3 regions of the Streptococcus sp. DTU_2020_1001019_1_SI_AUS_MUR_006 genome follow, and region 2 is predicted to be linked to each of the others. Evidence: predicted binding sites of a transcription regulator. Region 2 holds the regulator's gene; each other region holds the start of a gene.
The links. The regulator CtsR, encoded in region 2, represses protease genes until heat stress. The targets are predictions, from matches to a motif close to TTGGTCAAAAAAGGTCAAANA.
Positions count from the first base shown of each region.

Region 1 (6,253 bases), 410 kb from region 2:
ACTGCAAGTATGATGTTAATCCCAATTTGCTCTAAAATTTGAATATAAAAGAGATTGAGCACTCCAGCTGAAACAAGTACGCTGATTAAGCCATAGCCTGCTAATAAAAGGAGCAACCATAAAATATTAACTTTTAAATTTTCTTTCATTGTTTACACCTTCTCTTTCACATTCTTACCGAGGATACCAGCTGGACGTACAATCAAGATTAAGAGCAAGATTCCATACACGATAGCATCACGGAAATCTGACATTCCGAAGGCGGTAGCAAATGTTTCTAAAAGACCAATAACAAAGCCACCCAGAGCCGCACCAGGGATGATTCCGATACCACCTAGAACGGCAGCCACGAATGATTTAATACCTGGAGTCATCCCCATCAATGGTTCAAGAGAGTTATAGTAAAGTGCAATCAAGACACCCGCTGCACCAGCTAGGGCTGAACCCAAAGCGAATGTAAAGCTGATAGTACGGTTTACATTGATTCCCATCAACTGAGCAGCATCACTATCTACAGATACAGCACGCATGGCTTTCCCCATTTTTGTTTTTTGTACAATGAGTTGCAGAAGAACCATCAAAACAAGTGAGACAGTCAAAATCAACAATTGAATATTGGTCAGACTGATTGGACCTAAGTCATAACGCACTGTTTGGATTGCTTGAGGAAAGGCACGTGTGTTGGCTCCGACTAGATAAACCATCCCATACTCAAGTAAGAAGGAAACCCCAATCGCTGTAATCAATACAGAGATACGAGTTGAATGACGTAATGGGCGGTAAGCTAGAAACTCAATGATAACACCAAGAATTGCTGTGCCTGCCATTGATAAAATCAAGGCAACAAAGAAATTTAATTGCAAGGAATTAATCAAAAAATAACCCATGAAAGCACCTATCATATAGATATCACCGTGGGCAAAGTTAATCAGCTTGATAATTCCATAAACCATAGTATAACCTAGGGCTAGCAGCGCATAGACACTACCCAAGATTAAACCATTTACAAGTTGTTGAAGCATATGGTTCACTCTTTCTAATTTATATTTTTAGAATTTTATAAAAAAATAATCCTTTCATAAACACCGAAACAGGGAGTGAGTAGAAGCTCATTCCCCATTTACGATATCTACTAGATTAAGGTTTAACCGACTCAACTGACTCAACTTTACCATCTTTTAAGCCAATCATAAGTGCAGATTTAACCGGATTATGGTCTTTGTCAATAGACATTGTACCAGTAACACCTTCCAAGTCTTTCAACTTCGCAAGGTTGTCTTTCAATTCGACAGAGTTCTTAGCACCTTTAGATGCTTCCGAAATCATGTAAACTGAATCATATGCCAAGGCTGCAAACATTGAAGGTTCTTCGTTGTATTTCGCTTTATAAGCTTCTACGAATTTCTTGGCTTTATCAGTCATTTCACCTTCAGTAGAGAATCCAGTTACGTAGTAGATGTCTGTAGCTGCAGCAGGTGTTGCTTGTTCAACGAATTTAGCATCACTAAATCCATCACCACCGATGATTGGTTGTTTGATTCCCATACCACGTGCTTGGTTTACAATTTTACCAGTTTCAGTGTAGTACCCTGGAAGGACAATGGCATCGAAGTCTTTATCTTTGATTTTTGTAAGTGCGGCTTGGAAATCTGTATCCTTAGATTGGAACGTTTCTGTCGCTACAATTTCACCTTTATAAGATTTCTTGAAGGCTTCAGCAATCCCTTTAGCATAGTCAGATGAGTTATCGTAGTATAGAACGACTTTCTTCGCTTTCAAGTTATCAGTTGTGTATTTAGCAATGATTTGTCCTTGGAAGCTATCGATGAAGGTTGCACGGAAAAGGTAATCTTGACCTTTTGTCAAATCATCTTGAGTTGCTGATGGGGTTACCAATGGTACACCTGCTTTACCAGCATTGGCAACCGCTGCGGCAGTGGCACCTGAAGTTGCAGGTCCTACAAGAGCGTTCACTTTTGATTGGGTAACAAGGTTTGTTGTAACGGTAGCCGCTTCAGCTGTCTCAGATTTGTTATCTTTGTCTACAACTTCGATTTGTTTTCCATCGATACCACCAGCTGCGTTGATTTCATCAACGGCCAATTGAGCACCTTTTTGTTCAGCGCTACCGTAGGCTGCTACTTCACCAGTTTTTTCAAAATTAAAACCGATTTTTAGTTCTTTGTCGATTTCGTTACCAGCAGCGTTTGACGCTCCAGACTTCACTTCTCCGCAGGCTGCAAGAAGTGCTACACTTGCAAGCGCCACAAACGATAGGGCAAATTTTTTCTTCATCTTTTTGTCTCCTTATTTCTTAAATAAATAGCATGTTAAGAATATACCGAATTATCAGAAAATTGTCAACACATTTATCTAAAATTTTACATGATAACGTTTTCGTTATTTCTGTAGAGACTACCAACAAAGGGAGTTTCCAATTCTTGGATATGACATTGTCTCACTTTTTTGACAAATTTCTCTTTTCCTAAACGGCTAACCAGTTCTTCCACTTCTTCTGTTGGAACATAAAGTTGCAGATAACGGTGTTTTTTAGAGTGGTAACAAATATCACCATAATTATCGAGTTTTTTTGCATCACGATTATAGTATAGGTAGATAATCAGACCAGACCGATTCTCTTTTTGAAACATATTACAACTTCCTTCTAACAATCTTCTTACTATTATATCAAAAAAAGCAAACTCAGTCGAGTTTGCTTCAAAAGATTAATTCAAAGAATTATTAGCCATGATTTCATCAATGAAACCATATTCAAGTGTTTCTTGAGCGCTCATCCAGTAATCACGTTCAGCATCTGCATGGATTTGCTCAACTGATTTACCAGAATTATCTGCAAGAATTTGCTCCAAAGACTTACGAGTTTTAAGCAAGTGCTCAGCCGCAATAGCCATATCTGTCTGTTGCGTACCACCACCAGTACCACCCATCGGTTGGTGAATCATGTACTCTGCATTTGGAAGCATGAAGCGTTTGCCCTTAGCACCACTTGATGCGATAATAGTTCCCATTGAGGCAGCCATACCCATAACAATCGTTTGTACGTCTGCTTTGATGAAATTCATAGTATCTACAATTGCCAAACCAGCTGAAACTGATCCACCTGGTGTATTAACATAGAGGTAGATATCTTTAGTGCTGTCTTGAGCATCCAAGAAGAGCAACTGAGCAATAACTGAGTTTGCCATATTGTCTTCAACTGGACCTGTCAGCATGATGATGCGGTCTTTCAAAAGACGAGAGTAGATATCGTAGGAACGTTCCCCACGACTTGTTTGTTCAATTACTACAGGAATCATTGATTTCTCCTTTTAACTTTTATTTTTGTTAGTCACATGACTGAAGTTATGACTATTATAATACCTTGGTCAAAAAAGGTCAAATTTTTGATATATTTTCATATATACTTTTAAATTAAGTGATGAAAATTACTTTTTCCAATTAGAAGGAGAAAAACCTACATACTTAGTTCCCTTGTATTCTAAATGCTCCAATTTCCCAATAACATCCTGCTCATTTTTAGTCACAGTACATCGAAAGCGGATTTCTTTGCCACTTAATAAATCATCTATTTCTTGTTCAGAAAATTCATGATTACACCATTTATGTTTAAAACGAACTTTCTTCCCATTCCAAACACCAACGACATAATGGCCATTATTACTACGTTGCCATTCATCTGATTCATCTAGATAATCATCCATGGCTTCATTAACTAAATCATCGTAAGACTCGGCGATATTCTCTTCTACACCTAAAATCTCTTCCCAATCGATTCCCATGTCAAATTTCTCTATTCTTTATTCTTATTTAGTACCGAACAAGCGGTCTCCTGCGTCACCAAGACCTGGAACGATATAGCCATGTTCGTTCAAACGTTCATCCAAAGCTGCTGTAAAGATTTCTACATCTGGGTGAGCTTCTTGAAGAGCTTTTACACCTTCTGGAGCAGATACAAGGCAGACAAATTTGATGTTTGATGCTCCACGTTTTTTGAGGGAATCAACAGCAAGGATAGCTGAACCACCTGTCGCAAGCATTGGGTCAACAACAAAGATTTGACGTTGGTCGATATCTTCTGGTAATTTTACCAAGTATTCAACAGGTTGAAGAGTTTCTTCATCACGGTACATACCGATATGTCCAACCTTAGCAGCTGGAACCAAGCTCAAGAGACCGTCAACCATACCGATACCAGCACGCAAGATTGGTACAATTGCTAATTTTTTACCTGTCAATTGTTTTTGAACGGTTTTAGTAATTGGTGTTTCAATTTCCACATCTTCAAGCGGAAGATCACGAAGTACTTCATATCCCATCAACATAGCAATTTCATCTACTAATTCACGAAAAGCTTTTGTAGAAGTGTCTGTACGACGCAAGATTGACAATTTGTGTTGAATGAGTGGATGATTAATGACTTCAAGTTTTCCCATTTTCTGAATTCCTTCTTTCAATTTATTCTTCTTATTATATCAAAAAATGGTTTAAAAATCCTTCTAAACCATCTTTTTTTTTAATTTTTAAATCAAGTTAGCTTCTTGAAGAGCTGCTTGTACTGTCTCAAGCGGTAAGTGGGTCAACTCAGTCCCTTTTTCACGATAGAGATACTGGGCGTAATCGTCCATACGGTACTGGTTAATATAAACGACACGCTCACATCCTACCTGAAGCAATTGCTTGGTGCAGTTGAGACAAGGAAAATGAGTAACGTAAGCTGTAAATCCTTTTGGAACGCCACGTTCGGCTCCTTGTAAAATAGCATTCACCTCTGCATGAAGGGTACGGACACAGTGACCTTCAATCACCAAACAGTCATGGTCAATACAATGCTCTGTTCCTGATACAGAGCCATTATAACCTGTTGAAATAACCTTATTATCCTTGACTAAAACAGCTCCTACCTTGGCGCGTTTACAGGTTGAACGATTGGCAATCAATAGGGCTTGAGCAGCAAAATACTCATCCCAAGCCAGTCTTTTTTCTGTCATAACTTCTCTCCTCCTGATCTATTTTTTGAAAAATGGTAGGCGTAAATCTGCGATTTTTTCAGCAGGAACCTTCATTCCATCCTTGATCCATTTAAGCAAAACTGATACGATGGCAGAACTCCAAAAAGAATGCAGGTAAGAGCTGACTCCTTTTGATTTTCCATAGTATTTTTCTAAAAACTCTTGCATGGCTTGCACAAAGATTTTTTCCAAGTGATAGTCCAGGGCAAGCTGAATAACCTTGGCTTCTTTTCTGGCTTCACGAAAGAGATGAACCCAAACCAGATAGAGATCTGTTTTGACATCGTAATGACTCAGCTGCTCCATGATATTATGGACACTGCGTTTAAAGACGCTTTCTAAAATCTCTTCTTTGGAGTCATAGTTTCGATAAAAGGCGGCACGAGAAACACCAGCACGTTTGACTAACTCAGAAATGCTAATCTTAGCCAACTCCTTCTTCTCCAAAAGTTGCAAAAGAGCTGTTTCGATAGCTTCTCTGGTCAGTAAATTGGATTCTTTGTTTGATTTTCTGAGATTTTCAAGTGAATTTTCGGAAATTCTTCGTTCGGCCATAACACTTCCTTTCTACTTGTGACAACAGAGTGACGAGACTTTTGTTTTAAGATTTTTCATGATATAATTGTAAAAAAAGACAGAACCTTTGTCAATGTATAAGTGATAAAGATGGAGAATTTCTATGACTTGGAAGATTGTAGCTGACTCTGGTTGTGATTATCGTCAACTGGCAAATCCAGCAATTGATACTGAATTCATCAGTGTTCCCTTAACCATTCAAGTGGCTGATCAAGTCTTTATTGACGATGCTAGTCTTGATATTGACAAAATGATGGAAACCATGTATGCAACTTCTGAAGCTTCAAAATCAGCTTGTCCTAGCCCTGATGATTACTTGCGAGCATTCGAAGGTGCAAACCATATTTTTGTAGTGACCATTACCGGAACTCTTTCTGGTAGTCAAAACAGCGCTCAATTAGCTAAGAATCTCTATCTCGAAGAACATCCTGATACTCAGATTCATGTTATTGACAGCTTATCTGCTGGTGGAGAAGTTGATCTAATCGTTGAGAAAATCAATGATTTGATTGACCAAGGACTTTCTTTTGAAGAAGTGGTTAAAGCTATTACTGCCTACCAAGAAAAAACTAAGTTACTATTCGTCCTCGCTAAGGTTGATAACCTCGTTAAGAATGGTCGCTTGAGTAAGCTGATCGGTACAGTTG
Region 1 covers NZ_CP135436.1:2,029,461-2,035,713, forward strand. The annotation lists gene RRU92_RS09715 (branched-chain amino acid ABC transporter permease) at 1-149, opposite strand, end outside; gene RRU92_RS09720 (branched-chain amino acid ABC transporter permease) at 153-1,022, opposite strand; gene RRU92_RS09725 (ABC transporter substrate-binding protein) at 1,138-2,295, opposite strand; gene RRU92_RS09730 (YlbG family protein) at 2,382-2,651, opposite strand; gene clpP (ATP-dependent Clp protease proteolytic subunit ClpP) at 2,727-3,317, opposite strand; gene RRU92_RS09740 (DNA topoisomerase I) at 3,447-3,800, opposite strand; gene upp (uracil phosphoribosyltransferase) at 3,825-4,454, opposite strand; gene RRU92_RS09750 (deoxycytidylate deaminase) at 4,542-5,009, opposite strand; gene RRU92_RS09755 (TetR/AcrR family transcriptional regulator) at 5,028-5,585, opposite strand; gene RRU92_RS09760 (DegV family protein) at 5,710-6,253, shown strand, end outside.
Region 1: a site for CtsR is predicted at 3,383-3,403, ahead of clpP (ATP-dependent Clp protease proteolytic subunit ClpP). Genes of this name have one in related genera too.

Region 2 (6,253 bases):
GAGATGACTAAGATGGAGCTCCACGCCTGGTACCTTGAAATTCACAAGCAGTTGCAGCTAACAACCTTGATTATTACTCACAGTATCGAGGAGGCCCTCAATCTCAGTGACCGCATCTATATCTTGAAAAATCGTCCTGGGCAGATTGTTTCAGAAATTAAACTAGATTGGTCTGAAGATGAAGACAAGGAAGTCCAAAAGATTGCCTACAAACGTCAAATCTTGGCAGAATTAGGCTTAGATAAGTAGAAAAATAGGGAGTTGGTGAGGTTGATACTTTGCCAGCTCTTTTTTGTCTATAAATGGAAATTCTGATATATAAAAAGTGATATAATTGACGTATTGTGATGTGATGAAAAAAGATGAAATTTAGACACAGATCTTGAATTTTATGTTAATGGCCGAGGTGCTTGTTTTTTATCGAGTATTTGTGTCGTTGGTTATGATTATGAAGGTAGGCAGTTTGATACAATTGATGAAGCTATGGAAGCTAAAGTTTTTGATGGAAAAAGTTTAGTGGATGTATGGGATGAAGAAGTTTTTCAGCAAATAAAAATATAATTGATATTGGCCAGAGAAAATAAAGGTAAGATTTAATTTGATTGAAGTTGTGAATGGTTTTAATCGTTATGAGATTTTTCCTGAAGGTGATGAGAGCAGAAGGGAGATTTTTAAATTTAATCCTTCTACCCGTGAGCTAAAGCGAAATGATCCCTCAAAATATGGTTTTGATTATGTGTCAAAATGTATTATAAATCTAAAAAGTGAAGACGGCGGCTTGAAAGAACCAGGGCAAGTTGTGTGGTACTAAATGACTTGAGCGACTTTAGAATATAGGAAAAAAGCAATGCTTAAACTAATTAAAATTTTTAATTCTGGTATTTTAGGATATTGGTATATTCCTGAAAACCGTGACCCAGGTATGATTGAGATTGATGAGCAAACTGGCGAAGTTACAGTTGCTATCGAGTCAAATTATGATAAAGAACTTGGGGCACCCTATTATGCAAACAAGGCTCGTGGAGCAGTGAAGCAGATGTGGGATAGAGGAGAATTACCAAGCGAGAAATCATTTACCTGGTGGTAATTTTAAGAGATAACAAAAAGTGATTAAATGATGTTAAATAATGAACTACATGACTATAACAAACCAGACTCATCCGATGAAACAGATGAACTCATTACTTCGGAGTCTAATCTTGAAGGGTACAGTGATTTTTACAAAGATAGTGAAGAGTCAAAAGTTTGGTGGATTGATAAGATAGATGTTAGAGGAGAGCTGTTATTCAGCTTTGATCAGCAAAAAATTTATAACCTTTTTCTTGATTATCCTCATAATATGACTGAAGAAGAAGTTAGAATTTTTAATAGCGAGAATCCATTTTGGAGAGATTTTTTCTCAGATAGAAAGTCATAAACTATACATTTATTTGTAAGAATTAAATGATATGACCGACAAAGATTATATACAATAGTAAACATGCTTAGATACATATAGATTATTTTTGATGTTCAGTCACCTCCCTCATAATTTATTTTTGATGGATACTGTGACATAATTAAGATACGAAGGATAGAGGTTGAGAATCTGTCACCAACGCGCCATTTAGTTAGTGGGTCGAGAAATGCAGGAGCCTCGACAGTCCTGGCTATCCTTGCAAATAAATCAGCCCTTGGAAAAAATCTAAGGACTTTTAGGTTAGTTAATTTTTTTAATAATTTCAACATTTAAAATTTCATTTTCAAATAACCTCGTCCATCGTAAACCTGTTTTAACAGATAAAGCATCATACTCTTCATCAAAAGTATCCTTATCTTCAAAAAGACAAATTCCCTCAAAGGTCTGGTTATCAACGTCTGTCATCGTTACAACTTTATTGTTAAACTTTCTAAGTTCCATTTTTATTTTCCTGATTCTGTAGTACTATAGTTTGTTATATTATTGGAATCCCTTTAACGTAAGCTTCCTTAGCTTTTGCTAGTGTCATCTTGTTTGGGCCTCCATCAATGTTGGTTTCCCCCGTATTTTGCCAATTACAATGATCACAAATGTCATAAACAGCGGTCAATGTTCCGCAAACTGGACAATGTACGTATTCTTCATCATTAATCATTACTAAGTTTTCTTTACCAGTCTTATTCATAATTATTTACTCCTAATTATTGTTTTTAAAATAGTGAAACCAGAAATATTAATTGGCTAGAACTAAATATTTTTATATTAAATTCTCTTATCTTTCTAAACTTTTCTGAGATAGGCTTTCTTAGCTTCTGCAAGAGTTATAGTATCATTATACTTCAACATTGGAGCTATTGCTAATGATTGAGAGAGTTTTCTGGATATGCTATAATATTACCAGGTATTAAAAAAGCACGTTTGACCGTGCTAGTTTCTTGCCTGCTGAACTCGTCAATATTACGCCCTTTTTAGGGCTCTTTTTTGTGGACTTTTTTAGGAACTTTCAAGAAAAACTAAGGCTATTTAATGCCAAAGTGTTTTTTAAAAAAGTCAGTATTTTCAAGGGCTGAGCTCTAAAAATTTGACTTATAGAGTGTTAAATGATAGTATAGTCAAAGATAGTCAAGGTTCAAAGAAAGAGGTGGCGTTCTATGAGATTTAAAAATACATCAGACCATATAGAGGCCTATATCAAGGCGATTTTGGAGCAGTCGGGTATGGTTGAATTGCAACGAAGCCAATTAGCGGATACCTTTCAAGTCGTGCCTAGCCAGATCAACTATGTGATTAAGACTCGATTTACTGAAAGCAGAGGTTATTTAGTTGAAAGTAAGCGAGGAGGTGGCGGTTATATTCGCATTGGTCGAATTGAATTCTCTAACCATCATGATATGCTTCGAGATCTACTGTATTCGGTAGGTGAAGAAGTTAGCCTAGCTATCTTTGAAGATGTTTTAAGACTCTTGTTTGAGCAGGATTTGGTGACTCGTCAGGAGATGAATCTATTATTAGCAATGGCGACAGACCGAGTTTTAGGCGATGATGCCAATCTTATCCGTGCCAATATGCTCCGTCAGTTATTACAAGAGGTAGATAGAAAAGGAAAATAGAACTAAATGAAATATTCAAAAGCATTGAGAGAATGTATAGAAAGTGCCTTTCTGGTCGCCAGTCATTTTGGGGCAGAATACCTAGAGTCATGGCATCTATTGATTGCTATGGCCAATCATGGTTACAGTGTAGCTGGGGCGACTTTAAATGAATTTCCATATGAGATTGATCGTCTGGAGGAAGTTGCTGTAGAGCTAACTGAAACAAAGTATAGCGATCAGGAACATTATCAGGAGCTTCCTTTTTCACACCGGTTGAAGGTATTGTTGTTGGAAGCAGAGCATGTTGCATCTGTCGTACATGCCAAGGTATTGGGAACAGAGCACCTTCTTTATGCTATCTTACATGATGGCAATGCCTTAGCTACTCGCATTTTAGAAAAAGCGGGATTTTCTTACGAAGATCAGAAGGATCAGGTCAAGATTGCTGGACTTCGTCGAAGTCTTGAAGCGCGTGCTGGTTGGACTAGAGAAGATTTGAAGGCCCTTCGCCAGCGTCATCGTACGGTAGCGGATAAGCAAAATTCCATGGCTAATATGATGGGGATGCCTCAGACACCAAGTGGAGGTTTGGAAGATTATACGCATGATCTTACGGAGCAAGCTCGTTCGGGTAAATTGGAACCAGTCATCGGGCGCGACCAAGAAATCTCTCGTATGATTCAAATCTTGAGCCGTAAGACAAAAAATAATCCGGTCTTAGTTGGAGATGCAGGTGTCGGTAAAACAGCTCTAGCACTTGGTCTTGCGCAACGTATTGCCAACGGGGATGTACCTGATGAAATGGCTAAGATGCGTGTCCTAGAACTTGATTTGATGAATGTGGTTGCGGGAACTCGTTTCCGTGGTGACTTTGAAGAACGTATGAACAATATCATCAAAGATATTGAGGAAGATGGCAAGGTCATTCTCTTTATCGATGAGCTTCATACCATTATGGGATCAGGAAGTGGGATTGATTCGACCTTGGATGCAGCCAATATCTTGAAACCTGCCTTGGCACGTGGAACTCTGAGAACTGTCGGTGCGACCACTCAGGAAGAGTATCAAAAGCACATCGAAAAAGACGCAGCCCTTTCTCGTCGCTTTGCAAAAGTGATGATTGAGGAGCCGAGTTTAGCAGATAGTATGGCTATTTTGCAGGGCTTGAAAGCAACTTACGAGAAACACCACCATGTCCAAATTACAGACGATGCAGTAGAAACAGCTGTCAAAATGGCACATCGTTATTTGACGAGTCGTCATTTGCCAGACTCAGCCATTGATCTATTGGACGAAGCAGCTGCAACAGTGCAAAATAAATCGAAACACGCTAAACAAGATGAGTCAGGTTTAACACCAGCTGATAAGGCCTTGATGGATGGTAAATGGAAGCAAGCTGCTCAACTCATTGCAAAAGAGCAGGAAGTTCCAGTCTATAAAGATTTGGTGACAGAATCAGACATTTTGACCACCTTGAGTCGCTTGTCAGGTATTCCTGTGCAAAAATTAACCCAAACGGATGCCAAGAAGTATCTCAACCTTGAAGCTGAACTGCATAAACGTGTTATCGGACAGGAACAAGCGGTGTCTAGCATCAGTCGTGCCATTCGCCGAAATCAATCGGGTATTCGCAATAACAAACGTCCAATTGGATCCTTTATGTTCCTAGGACCAACAGGTGTTGGTAAGACCGAGTTGGCCAAGGCCTTGGCGGAAGTTCTCTTTGATGATGAATCTGCTCTTATCCGCTTTGACATGAGTGAATACATGGAGAAATTCGCGGCCAGTCGTCTCAATGGGGCTCCTCCAGGTTATGTAGGTTACGAAGAAGGTGGAGAGTTGACCGAGAAGGTTCGTAACAAACCGTACTCAGTACTTCTCTTTGACGAGGTAGAAAAGGCTCATCCAGACATCTTTAATGTTCTCTTGCAGGTCTTGGATGATGGTGTCTTGACAGACAGTAAGGGTCGCAAGGTTGACTTCTCCAATACCATCATCATCATGACATCAAACCTTGGTGCGACAGCTCTTCGTGACGACAAGACAGTCGGCTTTGGAGCTAAGGACATTCGTTTTGACCAAGAAAATATGGAAAAACGGATGTTTGAGGAGTTGAAAAAGGCTTATCGTCCAGAGTTTATCAACCGTATTGATGAGAAGGTGGTCTTCCATAGCTTGTCAAGTCAAGATATGCAAGAAGTAGTTAAGATTATGGTCAAACCATTGATTGCAAGCTTAGCAGAAAAAGGAATTGACTTGAAACTCCAAGCATCTGCCCTTAAACTTCTAGCTCAGCAAGGCTATGATCCAGAGATGGGGGCTCGTCCACTACGCAGAACTTTGCAAACGGAAGTAGAAGACAAACTTGCAGAACTTCTCCTTAAAGGTGAATTGGAAGCTGGTAAGACTCTGAAGATTGGTGTCAAAGCTGGTCAATTAAAATTTGAGATTGTTTAAAATTGTGAGGTTGGAACAGATTGTTTCAGCCTCTTTTTTTGGGAAGTTGTTACTCAAATAAGCATTTGAATTGTGCAATTAGTTTAAGGATTTCCAAAAGGGATTTTTCCTAATCAAGTTTTGTATGCTACGTAAAAAATTCTTATCATACAGCAATGTTTTTATAAAAAATAATAAAAAAGTGTTGACAAATACAGAAAGGTAAAGTATAATATAAAATATAAAAAGTTATAAAAAGGTTGAAAAGACATGAAAAAACAGATAGCAGTGGTTTTTGGAACCTTTGCTCCCTTGCATCAGGGGCATATTGATTTAATCCAAAGAGCAAAACGACAATGCGATGCTGTATGGGTGGTAGTTTCAGGTTATAAGGGAGATCGTGGTGAACAGATTGGACTTACACTACAAAAGAGGTTTCGCTATATTCGTGAAGCATTTCGAGATGATGAGTTGACCTCTGTTTGTAAACTTGACGAAACCAATATTCCACGCTATCCAATGGGCTGGCAGGAGTGGTTGGATCAGATGTTGCAGGCCATTTCCTATGACCAGACTGGTCAGGAACTCATCTTTTTTGTAGGAGAGTCCGAATATCAACAAGAATTGTCAGAACGTGGTTTCGAGACTGTCCTACAGGAAAGAAAATTTGGAATTTCGGCTACTATGATTCGAGAAAATCCAAGCAAATATTGGAAATACATCGCTCAACCTTTCCGCCGTCAGTTTACGAAAAAAGTGTTGATTA
Region 2 covers NZ_CP135436.1:277,549-283,801, reverse strand. The annotation lists gene RRU92_RS01350 (ABC transporter ATP-binding protein) at 1-249, shown strand, start outside; gene RRU92_RS01345 (hypothetical protein) at 599-811, shown strand; gene RRU92_RS01340 (hypothetical protein) at 848-1,087, shown strand; gene RRU92_RS01335 (hypothetical protein) at 1,115-1,417, shown strand; gene RRU92_RS01330 (hypothetical protein) at 1,700-1,900, opposite strand; gene RRU92_RS01325 (CPCC family cysteine-rich protein) at 1,935-2,144, opposite strand; gene RRU92_RS01320 (CtsR family transcriptional regulator) at 2,611-3,069, shown strand; gene RRU92_RS01315 (ATP-dependent Clp protease ATP-binding subunit) at 3,076-5,508, shown strand; gene RRU92_RS01310 (AAA family ATPase) at 5,758-6,253, shown strand, end outside.

Region 3 (6,253 bases), 750 kb from region 2:
ACCAACAGAGCGTTCACTTCACATCAAAAAAATCGTAGAAGAAACTAAAGCACACTACGAAGAAACTCGTTTCCCAATGGACACTCGTCCAACATCTATTGCTGATATTCCTGCTGGATTTATCGACAAAGAAAACGAATTGATTTATGGTATCCAAAACGATGAACTCTTCAAATTGAACTTCATGCCAAAAGGTGGTATCCGTATGGCTGAAACTACTTTGAAGGAAAATGGATACGAACCAGATCCAGCTGTTCACGAAATTTTCACTAAATACGTAACAACTGTTAACGATGGTATCTTCCGTGCTTACACTTCAAACATTCGTCGTGCTCGTCACGCTCACACTGTAACTGGTCTTCCAGATGCGTACTCACGTGGACGTATCATCGGTGTTTATGCACGTCTTGCTCTTTACGGTGCAGACTACTTGATGCAAGAAAAAGTAAACGACTGGAACGCAATCGAAGAAATCGATGAAGAAACAATCCGTCTTCGTGAAGAAATCAACCTTCAATATCAAGCATTGCAACAAGTTGTACGCTTGGGTGATCTTTACGGAGTTGATGTTCGTAAACCAGCGATGAACGTTAAAGAAGCTATCCAATGGGTAAACATTGCCTTCATGGCTGTCTGCCGTGTTATCAACGGTGCGGCTACATCTCTTGGACGTGTGCCAATCGTATTGGATATCTTTGCAGAACGTGACCTTGCTCGTGGTACATTTACTGAATCAGAAATCCAAGAATTTGTTGATGATTTCGTTATGAAACTTCGTACAGTTAAATTTGCTCGTACAAAAGCTTACGACCAATTGTACTCAGGTGACCCAACCTTCATCACAACTTCAATGGCTGGTATGGGTAACGACGGTCGTCACCGTGTTACTAAGATGGACTACCGTTTCTTGAACACTCTTGACAACATTGGTAACTCACCAGAACCAAACTTGACAGTTCTTTGGACTGACAAATTGCCATACAACTTCCGTCGCTACTGTATGCACATGAGCCACAAACACTCTTCTATCCAATACGAAGGCGTTACAACTATGGCTAAAGACGGATACGGTGAAATGAGCTGTATCTCATGTTGTGTATCTCCACTTGACCCAGAAAACGAAGAACAACGTCACAACATCCAGTACTTCGGTGCTCGCGTTAACGTTCTTAAAGCTCTTCTTACTGGTTTGAACGGTGGTTACGACGATGTTCACAAAGACTACAAAGTATTTGACATTGAACCAATCCGTGATGAAGTTCTTGAATTCGAATCAGTTAAAGCTAACTTTGAAAAATCTCTTGACTGGTTGACTGACACTTACGTAGATGCTTTGAACATCATCCACTACATGACTGACAAGTACAACTACGAAGCTGTTCAAATGGCCTTCTTGCCAACTAAACAACGTGCAAACATGGGATTCGGTATCTGTGGATTCGCTAACACTGTTGATACATTGTCAGCTATCAAATACGCTACAGTTAAACCAATCCGTGATGAAAATGGCTACATCTACGATTACGAAACAATCGGTGAATACCCACGTTGGGGTGAAGATGACCCACGTTCAAACGAATTGGCGGAATGGTTGATTGAAGCTTACACAACTCGTCTACGTAGCCACAAACTTTACAAAGACGCAGAAGCTACAGTATCACTATTGACAATCACATCTAACGTTGCTTACTCTAAACAAACTGGTAACTCACCAGTTCACAAAGGTGTATACCTCAACGAAGATGGTTCAGTGAACTTGTCTAAATTGGAATTCTTCTCACCAGGTGCTAACCCATCTAACAAAGCTAAAGGTGGATGGTTGCAAAACTTGAACTCACTTGCTAGCCTTGACTTTGGTTACGCAGCTGATGGTATCTCATTGACAACTCAAGTATCACCACGTGCTCTTGGTAAAACTCGTGACGAACAAGTTGATAACTTGGTAACAATCCTTGATGGTTACTTCGAAAACGGTGGACAACACGTTAACTTGAACGTTATGGACTTGAACGATGTTTACGAAAAGATCATGTCAGGTGAAGACGTAATCGTACGTATCTCAGGATACTGTGTAAATACTAAGTACCTCACTCCAGAACAAAAAACTGAATTGACACAACGTGTCTTCCACGAAGTTCTTTCAATGGATGACGCATTGAGCTAAGATTCATAAATAGTAAATAAAAACCAGTCATTTTGACTGGTTTTTTTGGCTCTCTGTCAACTGTAGTGGGTTGAATAAAAGCTAACATCTGGAGAGGACAATCGTTGTCCTCTCCATTTTTATATTCAGAGCGATGAAAATTCGTTTCTTAAAGTTATCAAAGTTCCGAAATCCAAAGGCATTTCGTTTGATGAGTTTAATGAGATTATTAGTCGCTTCCAACTTACCGTTGGAATAGGGTAATTGAAGGGCGTTGACAATTTTCTCTTTGTCCTTGAGAAATGTCTTAAAGACAGTCTGAAAAAGAGGATAAACCTTTTTTAGATTGTCCTCAATAAGTCCAAAAAATTTGTCTGACTCCTTATTCTGAAAGTGAAAAAGCAAGAGCTGATAGACATTGTAGTGGTGTTTCAAGTCTTCTGAATAGCTCAAAAGCTTGTCTAGAATCTCTTTATTCGTTAAGTGCATACGAAAAGTAGGACGATAAAATCGTTTATCGCTGAGTTTACGACTATCCTGTTGAATGAGCTTCCAGTAACGTTTGATGGCCTTGTATTCATGAGATTTTCTATCGAATTGGTTCATAATTTGGACACGAACCCGACTCATAGCTCGGCTAAGATGTTGAACAATGTGAAAACGATCCAAAACGATTTTAGCACACGGAAAAAGTTGTCTAGCTAAGTCATAGTAAGGGCTAAACATATCCATAGTAATGATTTTCACTCGACATCGGACTGCTCTATCGTAGCGAAGAAAGTGATTGCGGATGATAGCTTGTGTTCTTCCCTCAAGAACAGTAATGATATTGAGCTGATCAAAATCTTGTGCGATAAAACTCATCTTTCCCTTGGTAAAGGCATACTCGTCCCAAGACATAATCTCTGGAAGACGAGAAAAATCATGCTTAAAGTGAAAGTCATTGAGCTTACGAATGACAGTTGAAGTTGAAATGGATAGCTGATGTGCAATATCAGTCATAGAAGTCTTTTCAATCAACTTTTGAGCAATCTTTTGATTGATGATGCGAGGAATTTGATGATTCTTTTTGACGATAGAAGTCTCAGCGACCATCAATTTAGAGCAATGATAGCACTTAAAACGACGCTTTTTAAGAAGAATTCTGGTAGGCATACCAGTCGTTTCGAGGTAAGGAATTTTCGACGGTTTTTGAAAATCATATTTCTTCATTTGACATCCGCACTCAGGGCAAGACGGGGCGTCATAGTCCAGTTTAGCGACAATTTCCTGGTGTGTATCCCTATTGATGATATCTAGAATCTTGATATTTGTGTCTTTGATATCAAGCAGTTTTGTGATAAAATGTAATTGTTCCATATGAATCTTTCTAATGAGTTGTTTAGTCGCTTTTCATTATAGGTCATATGGGACTTTTTTTCTACACAAAAATAGGCTCCATAATATCCATAGGGGATTTACCCACTACAAATATTATAGAGCCGTTTTTTTGTAAAAAAAAATATTAAAAAATAGTCAAACTTGGTCAAACTTCTTGACTAAAACTGACCAAAGTGATATACTAAGAACATAAGGATAAGGAAAGTCCTTAGAAAACCTTGATTTTAAGATGATTGTATATACTATCTTAAGTTCAAAGTATGGGTAAAACCTAGAAAAGAGGTACAACCTATGGTTAACATTAGTATTTTTAGAAGTCCAATCGAAAAACCTGAATTGGATAAAGAAAAACCTGAAATTATACGTAGAGTAGCAAATAGCTAGTCTAAATTTTTTAAAACAAAGGTCAGAGAAAGTCAAATTATTTTGACTAAGTAAATTTGAAAACAAACGAGGTATGAAATATGAATAACAACTTTAATAACTTTAACAACATGGATGATTTATTTAACCAATTGATGGGTGGTATGCGTGGATACAGTTCAGAAAACCGTCGTTACTTGATTAACGGCCGTGAAGTAACGCCTGAAGAATTCGCTATTTACCGTCAAACTGGTCAACTTCCAAGCGAAGAAAGTGAACAAGCTCAGTACGTTCAAGGTAAAGGTATGAAACAAGATGGGATTCTTGCAAAACTTGGACGTAACTTAACAGCAGAAGCTCGTGAAGGGAAATTGGACCCAGTGATTGGACGTAACAAAGAAATCCAAGAAACTTCTGAAATTCTTTCTCGTCGCACAAAGAATAATCCAGTTCTCGTCGGAGATGCTGGTGTTGGTAAAACTGCAGTAGTAGAAGGATTGGCCCAAGCTATCGTGAACGGTGACGTTCCTGCAGCTATCAAGAATAAAGAGATCATCTCGATTGATATTTCTGGACTTGAAGCTGGTACTCAATACCGTGGTAGCTTTGAAGAAAACATTCAAAACTTGGTAAACGAAGTCAAAGAAGCTGGAAATATTATCCTTTTCTTCGACGAAATTCACCAAATCCTTGGTGCTGGTAGCACAGGTGATGGTCAAGGGTCTAAAGGTCTTGCTGATATCTTGAAACCAGCTCTTTCACGTGGTGAATTGACTGTGATTGGGGCAACAACTCAAGATGAATATCGTAATACTATCTTGAAAAACGCAGCCCTTGCTCGTCGTTTTAATGAAGTAAAAGTTAATGCTCCATCTGCTGAAGATACCTTCAAGATTCTTCAAGGTATTCGAGATCTTTATCAACAACACCACAATGTTATTTTGCCAGATGAAGTCTTGAAAGCTGCCGTTGATTACTCTGTTCAATATATTCCACAACGTAGCTTGCCGGATAAGGCTATTGACCTTGTGGATGTGACAGCTGCTCACTTGGCAGCACAACACCCAGTTACAGATGTACATGCAGTTGAGCACGAAATTCAAGCGGAAAAAACTAAACAAGAAGAAGCTGCGGCTAAAGAAGATTACGAAGCAGCTCTAAATGCAAAAGTCCGTATCGAAGAGCTTGAAAAGCAAATTGCTAATCATACAGAAGATCACAAGGTTACAGCCACTGTAAATGATGTAGCTGAGTCTGTCGAACGGATGACTGGAATCCCAGTATCACAAATGGGTGCAACCGATATTGAACGATTGAAAGATATGGGTCACCGTTTGCAAACGAAAGTTATTGGCCAAGACAAGGCTGTTGAAGCAGTAGCAAAAGCTATCCGTCGTAACCGTGCTGGTTTTGATGAAGGTAACCGTCCAATCGGTAGCTTCCTCTTTGTAGGACCTACTGGTGTTGGTAAAACTGAGTTGGCTAAACAATTGGCTCTTGATATGTTCGGTACTAAAGATGCCATTATCCGTTTGGACATGTCAGAATACAGCGACCGCACAGCCGTTTCTAAATTGATTGGTACAACTGCAGGTTATGTTGGTTACGATGACAACAACAATACCTTGACAGAACGCGTCCGTCGCAATCCATACTCAATCGTACTTTTGGATGAGATTGAAAAGGCTGACCCTCAAGTCATCACCCTTCTCCTCCAAGTTTTGGACGATGGTCGTTTGACAGATGGTCAAGGTAACACTGTCAACTTCAAGAATACGGTGATTATCGCAACTTCAAACGCAGGCTTTGGTTACGAAGCTAACTTGACAGAAGATGCTGATAAACCAGAACTTATGGATCGTTTGAAACCTTACTTCCGTCCAGAATTCCTTAACCGTTTCAATGCTGTCATCGAATTCTCACACTTGAGCAAAGAAGATCTTTCTAAGATTGTAGACCTTATGTTGGTTGAAGTTAACAAGACGCTTTCTAAGAAAGACATTGACTTGGTAGTGAGCGAAGCTGCTAAAGAATACATGACTGAAGAAGGTTACGATGAAGTCATGGGTGTTCGTCCACTCCGTCGTGTGATTGAACAACAAATCCGTGACAAAGTCACAGACTTCCACTTGGATAACCTTGATGCTAAACACCTAGAAGCTGACATGGAAGATGGTGTTTTGGTCATTCGTGAAAAAGCCTAAATCAAGATTTTGAAAATAAAAAAAGGAACCAGTTCAAAAGCTGGTTTCTTTTTTATTATTAGATGACATGGCGTTCAAAGGCATCGTCTGAGATTCCTTGTTGGAGAATCAATTTAGCCCATTCCTTAGCTGAAAATAGGCTGTGATCCTTGTAGTTTCCGCA
Region 3 covers NZ_CP135436.1:1,026,856-1,033,108, forward strand. The annotation lists gene pflB (formate C-acetyltransferase) at 1-2,164, shown strand, start outside; gene RRU92_RS05105 (ISL3 family transposase) at 2,246-3,502, opposite strand; gene RRU92_RS05110 (ATP-dependent Clp protease ATP-binding subunit) at 3,988-6,090, shown strand; gene RRU92_RS05115 (S-ribosylhomocysteine lyase) at 6,149-6,253, opposite strand, start outside.
Region 3: a site for CtsR is predicted at 3,926-3,946, ahead of RRU92_RS05110 (ATP-dependent Clp protease ATP-binding subunit). Genes of this name have one in related genera too.